Rhodopseudomonas sp. BAL398: one gene and its partner. The protein of the gene in region 1 interacts with the protein of each later gene in a pairwise test. Links are inferred from orthologs where the notes say so. Each region holds a gene or a part of one and is shown in the gene's direction. Other genes may lie near its edges.

What was found.
Region 2: the proteins of dsbD (region 1) and RBJ75_RS29390 interact in binary tests that used the Escherichia coli proteins (3 or more experiments, as listed by UniProt). The link is inferred for Rhodopseudomonas sp. BAL398 from one-to-one orthologs.

The regions. Positions count from the first base shown.
Region 1 is NZ_CP133111.1:3,507,539-3,510,848, forward strand. The notes cover bases 200-3,191. They hold dsbD (protein-disulfide reductase DsbD), read left to right. Parts: upstream 200-797; coding sequence 798-2,585; downstream 2,586-3,191. Other genes in these bases: RBJ75_RS16535 (response regulator), read right to left, coding at 200-662; RBJ75_RS16545 (DsbA family protein), read left to right, coding at 2,605-3,191. Also shown: more of RBJ75_RS16535, read right to left, coding at 1-199; more of RBJ75_RS16545, read left to right, coding at 3,192-3,249. UniProt on the Escherichia coli protein: Required to facilitate the formation of correct disulfide bonds in some periplasmic proteins and for the assembly of the periplasmic c-type cytochromes.
Region 2 is NZ_CP133114.1:188,834-192,052, reverse strand. The notes cover bases 244-3,144. They hold RBJ75_RS29390 (DsbE family thiol:disulfide interchange protein), read left to right. Parts: upstream 244-1,344; coding sequence 1,345-1,944; downstream 1,945-3,144. Other genes in these bases: RBJ75_RS29380 (hypothetical protein), read left to right, coding at 3,040-3,144; RBJ75_RS29385 (TlpA family protein disulfide reductase), read left to right, coding at 1,944-2,600; RBJ75_RS29395 (DUF411 domain-containing protein), read left to right, coding at 738-1,181; RBJ75_RS29400 (hypothetical protein), read left to right, coding at 244-679. Also shown: RBJ75_RS29405 (c-type cytochrome), read left to right, coding at 1-57; more of RBJ75_RS29400, read left to right, coding at 236-243; more of RBJ75_RS29380, read left to right, coding at 3,145-3,219. UniProt on the Escherichia coli protein: Involved in disulfide bond formation. Catalyzes a late, reductive step in the assembly of periplasmic c-type cytochromes, probably the reduction of disulfide bonds of the apocytochrome c to allow covalent linkage with the heme.

The DNA.
Region 1 (3,310 bases):
GGCGCCACCGCCCGCATCCGATAGCCGATGCCGCGCACGGTCTCGATGTAATCGCGCCCGATCTTGCTGCGCAGATTGTGAATGTGCACTTCGACCGCATTGCTTTCGACTTCGTCCTGCCAGCCATAGATCCGGTCTTCCAGGTCGGCTTTCGATCTGGTGGTCCCCGGGCGTTCCAGCAGCGTCGCCAGCACGGCGAATTCCCGGCGCGACAGCTGGACGGGTTTGGCGTCGACGCTGACCGCAAGCGTCGCGGGGTCGAGCTCGATGCCGTTGAAGCGCAAGGTCGGGGTGACGCGCCCCTCCTTGCGGCGCACGATCGCCCGAACCCGCGCGCCGAGTTCATCGAGATCGAACGGCTTGCCCAGATAATCGTCGGCGCCGGAATCGAGGCCCTTGATGCGATCGCCGATTTCATCGAGCGCGGTCAGCAGCAGAACCGGAACGTTATTGCCCTCGGATCGCACCCGCCGCAGCAGATCGAGCCCCGATCCGTCGGTCAGCATCAGGTCGAGCACCACGGCATCGAAGCTCGTCGACGATAGCGCCGCGTAGCCATCGGCGCAGCACGCCACGGTGTCGACGGTCGCGCCGAGCAGCGCCAACCCGGCCTTCAAGCCGTCCAGCAGAACGAGATCGTCCTCTATGATCAGAATTCTCATCACGCCCTCGTTATGCCCGGTCAGCGCTTTGCCAAGCGTGGCTTAAGGCTGCCTTAAGGTGCGAAGCCGACCCAGCGCTTGTACAACCTGGGACGAGCAATGCGCCATTGGATACTCAGACTGGCTCTCGCGGCGATGCTGTCACCGCTCGCCAGCGCGGCCAGCCTCGGGCAACAGCCTGCCGGGCCCGACAAGGTCTTTCACCTCGCGGCGACGCGCGGCCCCGACGGCGCGCTGCTGCTGGACTGGTCGATCGCGCCGGGAAACTATCTTTATCGCGACAAGATCGCGGTGACGACGGCAGACGGAACCGGGGTCGAGATCACGACGCTGCCGGGCGAGATCAAGGACGACCCATCCTTCGGGCGCACCGAAGTCTATCACCGCCGGGCGCAGGCCAGCATTCCGCGCGCCGTGGCGCAGGCCCATGCGAGGCTCGCCGTCTCCTATCAGGGCTGCGCCGAGCAGGGCATCTGCTATCCGCCGATCCGGCGCAGCGTCGATACGGCGTCGCTGGAATTGTCCGCGAGCGCCCCGCCGCCGAAGGCGCCGACCTCAACCGTCAGCAACTGGACCTCCGATCTCGATCTCAGCCAAGCGCGCAGCGAGACGGGATCACCGATCGATTCCGCCGAGCCGGGATTGCGCGGCGGCTTCGTCCCGATGCTGCTCGCCTTTGTCGGCTTCGGCCTGCTGCTGGCCTTCACGCCCTGCGTGTTCCCGATGATTCCCATTCTGTCGGGCATGCTGGCCCGATCCGGCGAAGGGCTCACCGCGACGCGCGGCTTTGCGCTGTCGGGCGTCTATGTGCTGGCGATGGCGTCCGCCTATGCGGCACTGGGCGTTGCGGTGGCGTGGTCGGGACAGAATTTGCAGGCGGCGTTGCAGACGCCGCTCGCGTTGGGATTGATGAGCGGCGTTTTCGTCGCATTGGCGCTGTCGATGTTCGGCCTGTTCGATCTTCAACTGCCGGCGTCGTGGCAGACGCGCTTTCTTGGCGCCGGAAGCGGGCGCGGCGGCTCGCTGGGCGGCGCGGCCGCGCTGGGCTTCGGATCGGCCCTGATCGTCGGCCCCTGCGTCACGCCGCCGCTCGCCGCCGCCTTGGTCTATGTCGCGCAGACCGGCGACGTCGTGCGCGGCGCCGCGGCGCTGTTCGCGCTCGGCACCGGCATGGGGCTGCCGCTGCTGATGTTCGGCACCTTCGGCGCCAGCCTGCTGCCGAGATCGGGGCCATGGCTGGCGAAGGTGAAATATGTCTTCGGCCTGGTCTTTGTCGGCATGGCGGTGTGGATGCTGTCGCGGGTGATCCCGCAATGGGCGACCGGCCTGCTGATCGGCCTTTGCCTGGCTGGCGCGGGCGCGGCGATCGCCGCCACGCTGTTTCGCCGGCCGCAGCTTCGACGATCATGGCAAGCGGTTGTCGCCAGCATCGGCATGCTGATTCTCGGCGTCGGCGTGGTCACAATGATCGCGTCGCTGAATGGATCGTCCGACCGATTGGCCGCGCTGGTCGGCCTGCCATCACTGGCGTCGGCGCAAGCCGCGCATCAAGCGCCGTTCGAAATCGTCAAGACCACCCGCGCGCTCGATCAGGCCATCGCGTCCGCGCGCCGCAACGGACAGCTGGTGGTGCTCGATTTCTCCGCCGACTGGTGCGTCGAATGCAAGGTGATGGACCGCAATATTTTCTCGAATCCTGACGTGATCGCGCAGCTGCGCGGCTTCACGCTGATCCGCGCCGATGCGACGGACTACAACCAGGATATCCAGTCGCTGATGGGAAAATACGGCGTGGTCGGTCCGCCCACGGTGGTCTTTCTCGATCCGCAAAACGGCGCGGAACTACCCGATACACGCTTCATCGGCGCCGTCGGACGCGAGTTGTTCACGGCCCGCCTGCGGCAGCTGCAAAACCCCACCTGATCACCCCCGGAGACATGCGATGCGATTCAATCTTGCGACCTCTCTTGCTCCCTGTCTTGCCCCTGTGTTTGCGTTGGCCTTGCTGCTGCCGTCGGGATTTTCGCCCGCAGCGGCGCAAAGCGCCGAACCGTCGGCCGAAGCAATCCTCAACGATCCCAATGCGCCGACCGCCGGCAATCCCAAGGGCACTCTGACCATCGTGACCTTCTTCGATTACAATTGCCCGTTCTGCAAGAAGGCCGAGCCCGACCTTGAGCGCGTGGTCAAGGAGGATGGCCAGATTCGCCTCGTCTACAAGGATTGGCCGATCCTCACCAAGGCCTCGGTCTACGGCGCGCAGATGGCGCTGGCGGCCAAGTATCAGGGCAAGTATGACGCGGTTCATGCCGCCCTGATGGCGATCCCGGGACCGAAGATTCCGCAGGAGCGCATGCTGGACGCGATCCGCAATTCCGGTGTCGACATGGCGAAGCTCGACGCCGACTTGAAGAAGCATGGCGAGGAGATCAACGCGATGCTGCGGGCGCATCTGGCGCAAGCCGAATCCTTGGAGCTGCAAGGCACGCCAGCCTATATCGTCGGACGCTTCCGGGTCACCTCGGCCCTCACCTATGACCAGTTCAAGCTGGCCATCGCCGACGCGCGCAAGCAGGCGATGAAATAGGGTGGCAAAATCAGCAGCAAGCCGCCCGGTTTTGACATCACGTTTATGGCGAGCGGGTCTG
Region 2 (3,219 bases), on another replicon or contig:
TCGGTCGTATTTTCAAATCTGGATGAAATCGGAAGTTTGGTCGAGAAAAAATGTTGAACGCACTACGCCAAGGGAGCGAGATCGCCGATGCTAGGACATGACTGCATTGCATTGGATCGATAAACGCTGACAGCGCTGGTCGACACGTGAAGAGCATCGCCTATGTCAAAGACAGAGAACGATCATTCGACATCCTCAACGAGGTCGCAATCGCGACTAGCAAAAGGGCAATATCATGTCTGACATTGATTCATCTAAAGGTCGGCTGCTTCGCCGCCGCTCATTTCTTGCCACGGTTGCGAGCATTGCAGCGACCTTGACGTTGACCCGTCGTGGCTACAGTGACGAAGCGCTTGCCGCAAACATTGGAAGCGATAAGTCACGTGTTTCTCGAGAGAACCTGAAGCCTACCGCCCGCGCTCCAGCGGCGGCGACCATGGATTTGAGAACGCTCGGCCCGGAACATCAGGTCGTCTCAATCAGTAAGCTCGGCGATACTTATCGCGTTGTTACGGCTTCCGGGAAAGTGGTCTCGTACTCGGAATTCGACCTGCATTTCAAGACCGATGCCAGCGATCATGGACCAGCCGAACACACCCCGGTTTTGATGCCCACCAGTAGCGACCGGGCGTTCGTCGTGTTCGCCGCCCCGCGCGAAATCAGTTCTTTCATCGGTTGAGCAGCACCACGCTAGATCTACCTCTCGCAAAGAAGAAATATCCATTCGGAGACGGAAAATGAGAATAGTCAAAATACTGCTTGCATCGCTTTTGTTGGGATTGGTGGCAATGCCAGCCGTCGCGCAAGAGAAAACAAAGGTCACACTGTACAGAAATCCGAACTGCGGCTGTTGCCTGGATTATGCTGAGTATTTGCGCGGTGCAGGTTTCGAAGTCACGGTCGATTCGAAGCAGGATCTCGCGGTGATCCGGAAGCAGTTGCACGTTCCGGAACAATTCGAGGGCTGCCATGTGTCAGTGATCGGCAAGTATGCCGTCGAAGGCCATGTGTCCGCTGAAGTCATCAAGAAGCTTTTGGCCGAACATCCAGCTATCGTCGGCGTTTCAATACCGGGGATGCCCGCGGGGACGCCGGGAATGACCGGCCACAAGACAGGACCGCTTCCGGTCTATGAAATCGGGAGCGATGCCGCGCCCGGGAAGGTCTTTGCGACCGAGTAGAACCGGAGCATCAACGATGCTGGCCATGGGTGAATCCGAGTTAGGTTGGGAGTCCGCTTTACTGGCGATCGCCGCAACGGGCTTACTCCTCGTATCGGCCATCTTGGCCGGTATCGTGCTCCTGTTGCGACGGTACTGGCGCTGGCCATCGACAGCATTTGGAATGGAAACAGGCACCCAGCCGGTTCTTGCCACACCCGGCCTTGTTGGTGGCGGTGCGCATGCGGGAATCCGACGGATTGTCCTAATCGCCCCCCTCACGATTTTTCTGGGAGTCGCAGTCGTGCTTGCCTGGGGGATGACTCGCAACCCCAGCGCGATCCCGTCGGCGCTGATCGGGAAACCGGTACCAGAATTCACGCTGCCGCCGGTCAAGGGCCGCACGCTTGGTCTGGCTAGTGCCGATCTCAACGGCGAAGTGTCACTAGTGAATGTCTTTGCCTCATGGTGCACCGCTTGCCGGGAAGAGCATCCCATATTCATGCAGTTGAAGGCCAAGGGTATCGTTGCCATTCATGGGCTCAACTACAAGGACCAGCCCGATGATGCTGCGCGATGGCTCAACACGATGGGCGATCCTTATGCCCGCACCGGTGCCGACCGCAACGGACGTGTAGCGATCGACTGGGGGGTTTACGGCGTGCCCGAAACCTTCGTCATCACCAAGGATGGCCGTATTGCTTACAAACACATCGGAGCGGTGACGCCAAAGGTGCTCGAGGACACGATTCTTCCACTGATCCGAAAGCTGCGGCAACCATGATGTCCGTGAAACGATCGCTCGTACGTGGTGTGGTTCTCTGCTTCGCGGCAACGGTCCTCGTTGTTGCGACATGGACAATTGCGGCGGCACAGGAGCCGAGCAGGCATCTCACGGTCAACGAAAGACCCAAGCCGCTTGCGGCGATCCAGTTCGAGGACGCCAATGGCCAGTCCCGAAGTCTAACCGATTTTCGCGGCAAGGTGGTGCTCCTCAATATCTGGGCGACCTGGTGCGTACCGTGCCGCAAGGAGATGCCGACGCTCGACCGGCTGCAGACCAAGTTGGGAGGAACTGACTTCGAGGTGGTGGCGCTGTCGATCGACCGCCGCATGGATGCGGTACGCAAGTTCTTTGCCGAGATCGGAATTAGAAAGCTTGCGATGTACCTTGACAGTTCGGCAAAGACAACGCGCGACCTGGGAGCGGTAGGCCTTCCGACGACACTGCTGATCGATCGCGAGGGTCGGGAGATCGGCAGGCTTATCGGACCTGCCGAGTGGGATGCGCCAGAGATCACTGAAGTCATTCGTTGCGTGATTGCGAGAGATGCCGCGGCGCCGTTCTCGAAAGAATCAAAATTAGCCGCAACGCCACCCTGCGGCAAACGCAGCGTTGGCATTCCAGCCGGTGGCACCGATAGCAACAGGCAACCATGAAGGAGGAGATCGCATGACGTTACCACGAACCACCGCGACGGCTGAGCCGTCGCTCGGCGGGATGTACTCAACGCGGCACGATACTATCTTGGCAACCGATGGGCTCTTCTGGCGCTCGGCAGTCTCGCCGTGATTGCCGGACTATCATTCGGAGGCTGGGGGTGGCTGGTGGCAGCCGGCCTTGCGCCGGTCATTCTCAGTACGCTGCCTTGCCTGGTGATGTGCGGGTTTGGCGTATGCGCGATGTGCCGGTCCAACAAAGCGCAATCGACAGTATCAGGCGATGCGGCGAACTCTGCGACATCGACCGGCGTGCTTGGGGTTGCCAAGATGGACCAGCCAACGGCGAGCGGCTCAAGTTGCTGCCACGGCGTGGTTGATCAACCTCAATCATCGCAAGTCAAACAGCTTCAGGCACTCAACGAAAGGACAGACTCCCATGCGTAAGATCACAACACCGCTCTTGCTCGCGTTCATTGTTGCCGCGAGCGTTTCAACCGCGTCGCCCCTCTACGCCGAGGAAGGGGCGATGCAGAACGAGCACTGCGACATGATGCAAGGCGAGCATGGCGGGATGATGCAAGGCCGTCAGGGTGGCATGATGGGTGGGGGCGGGATG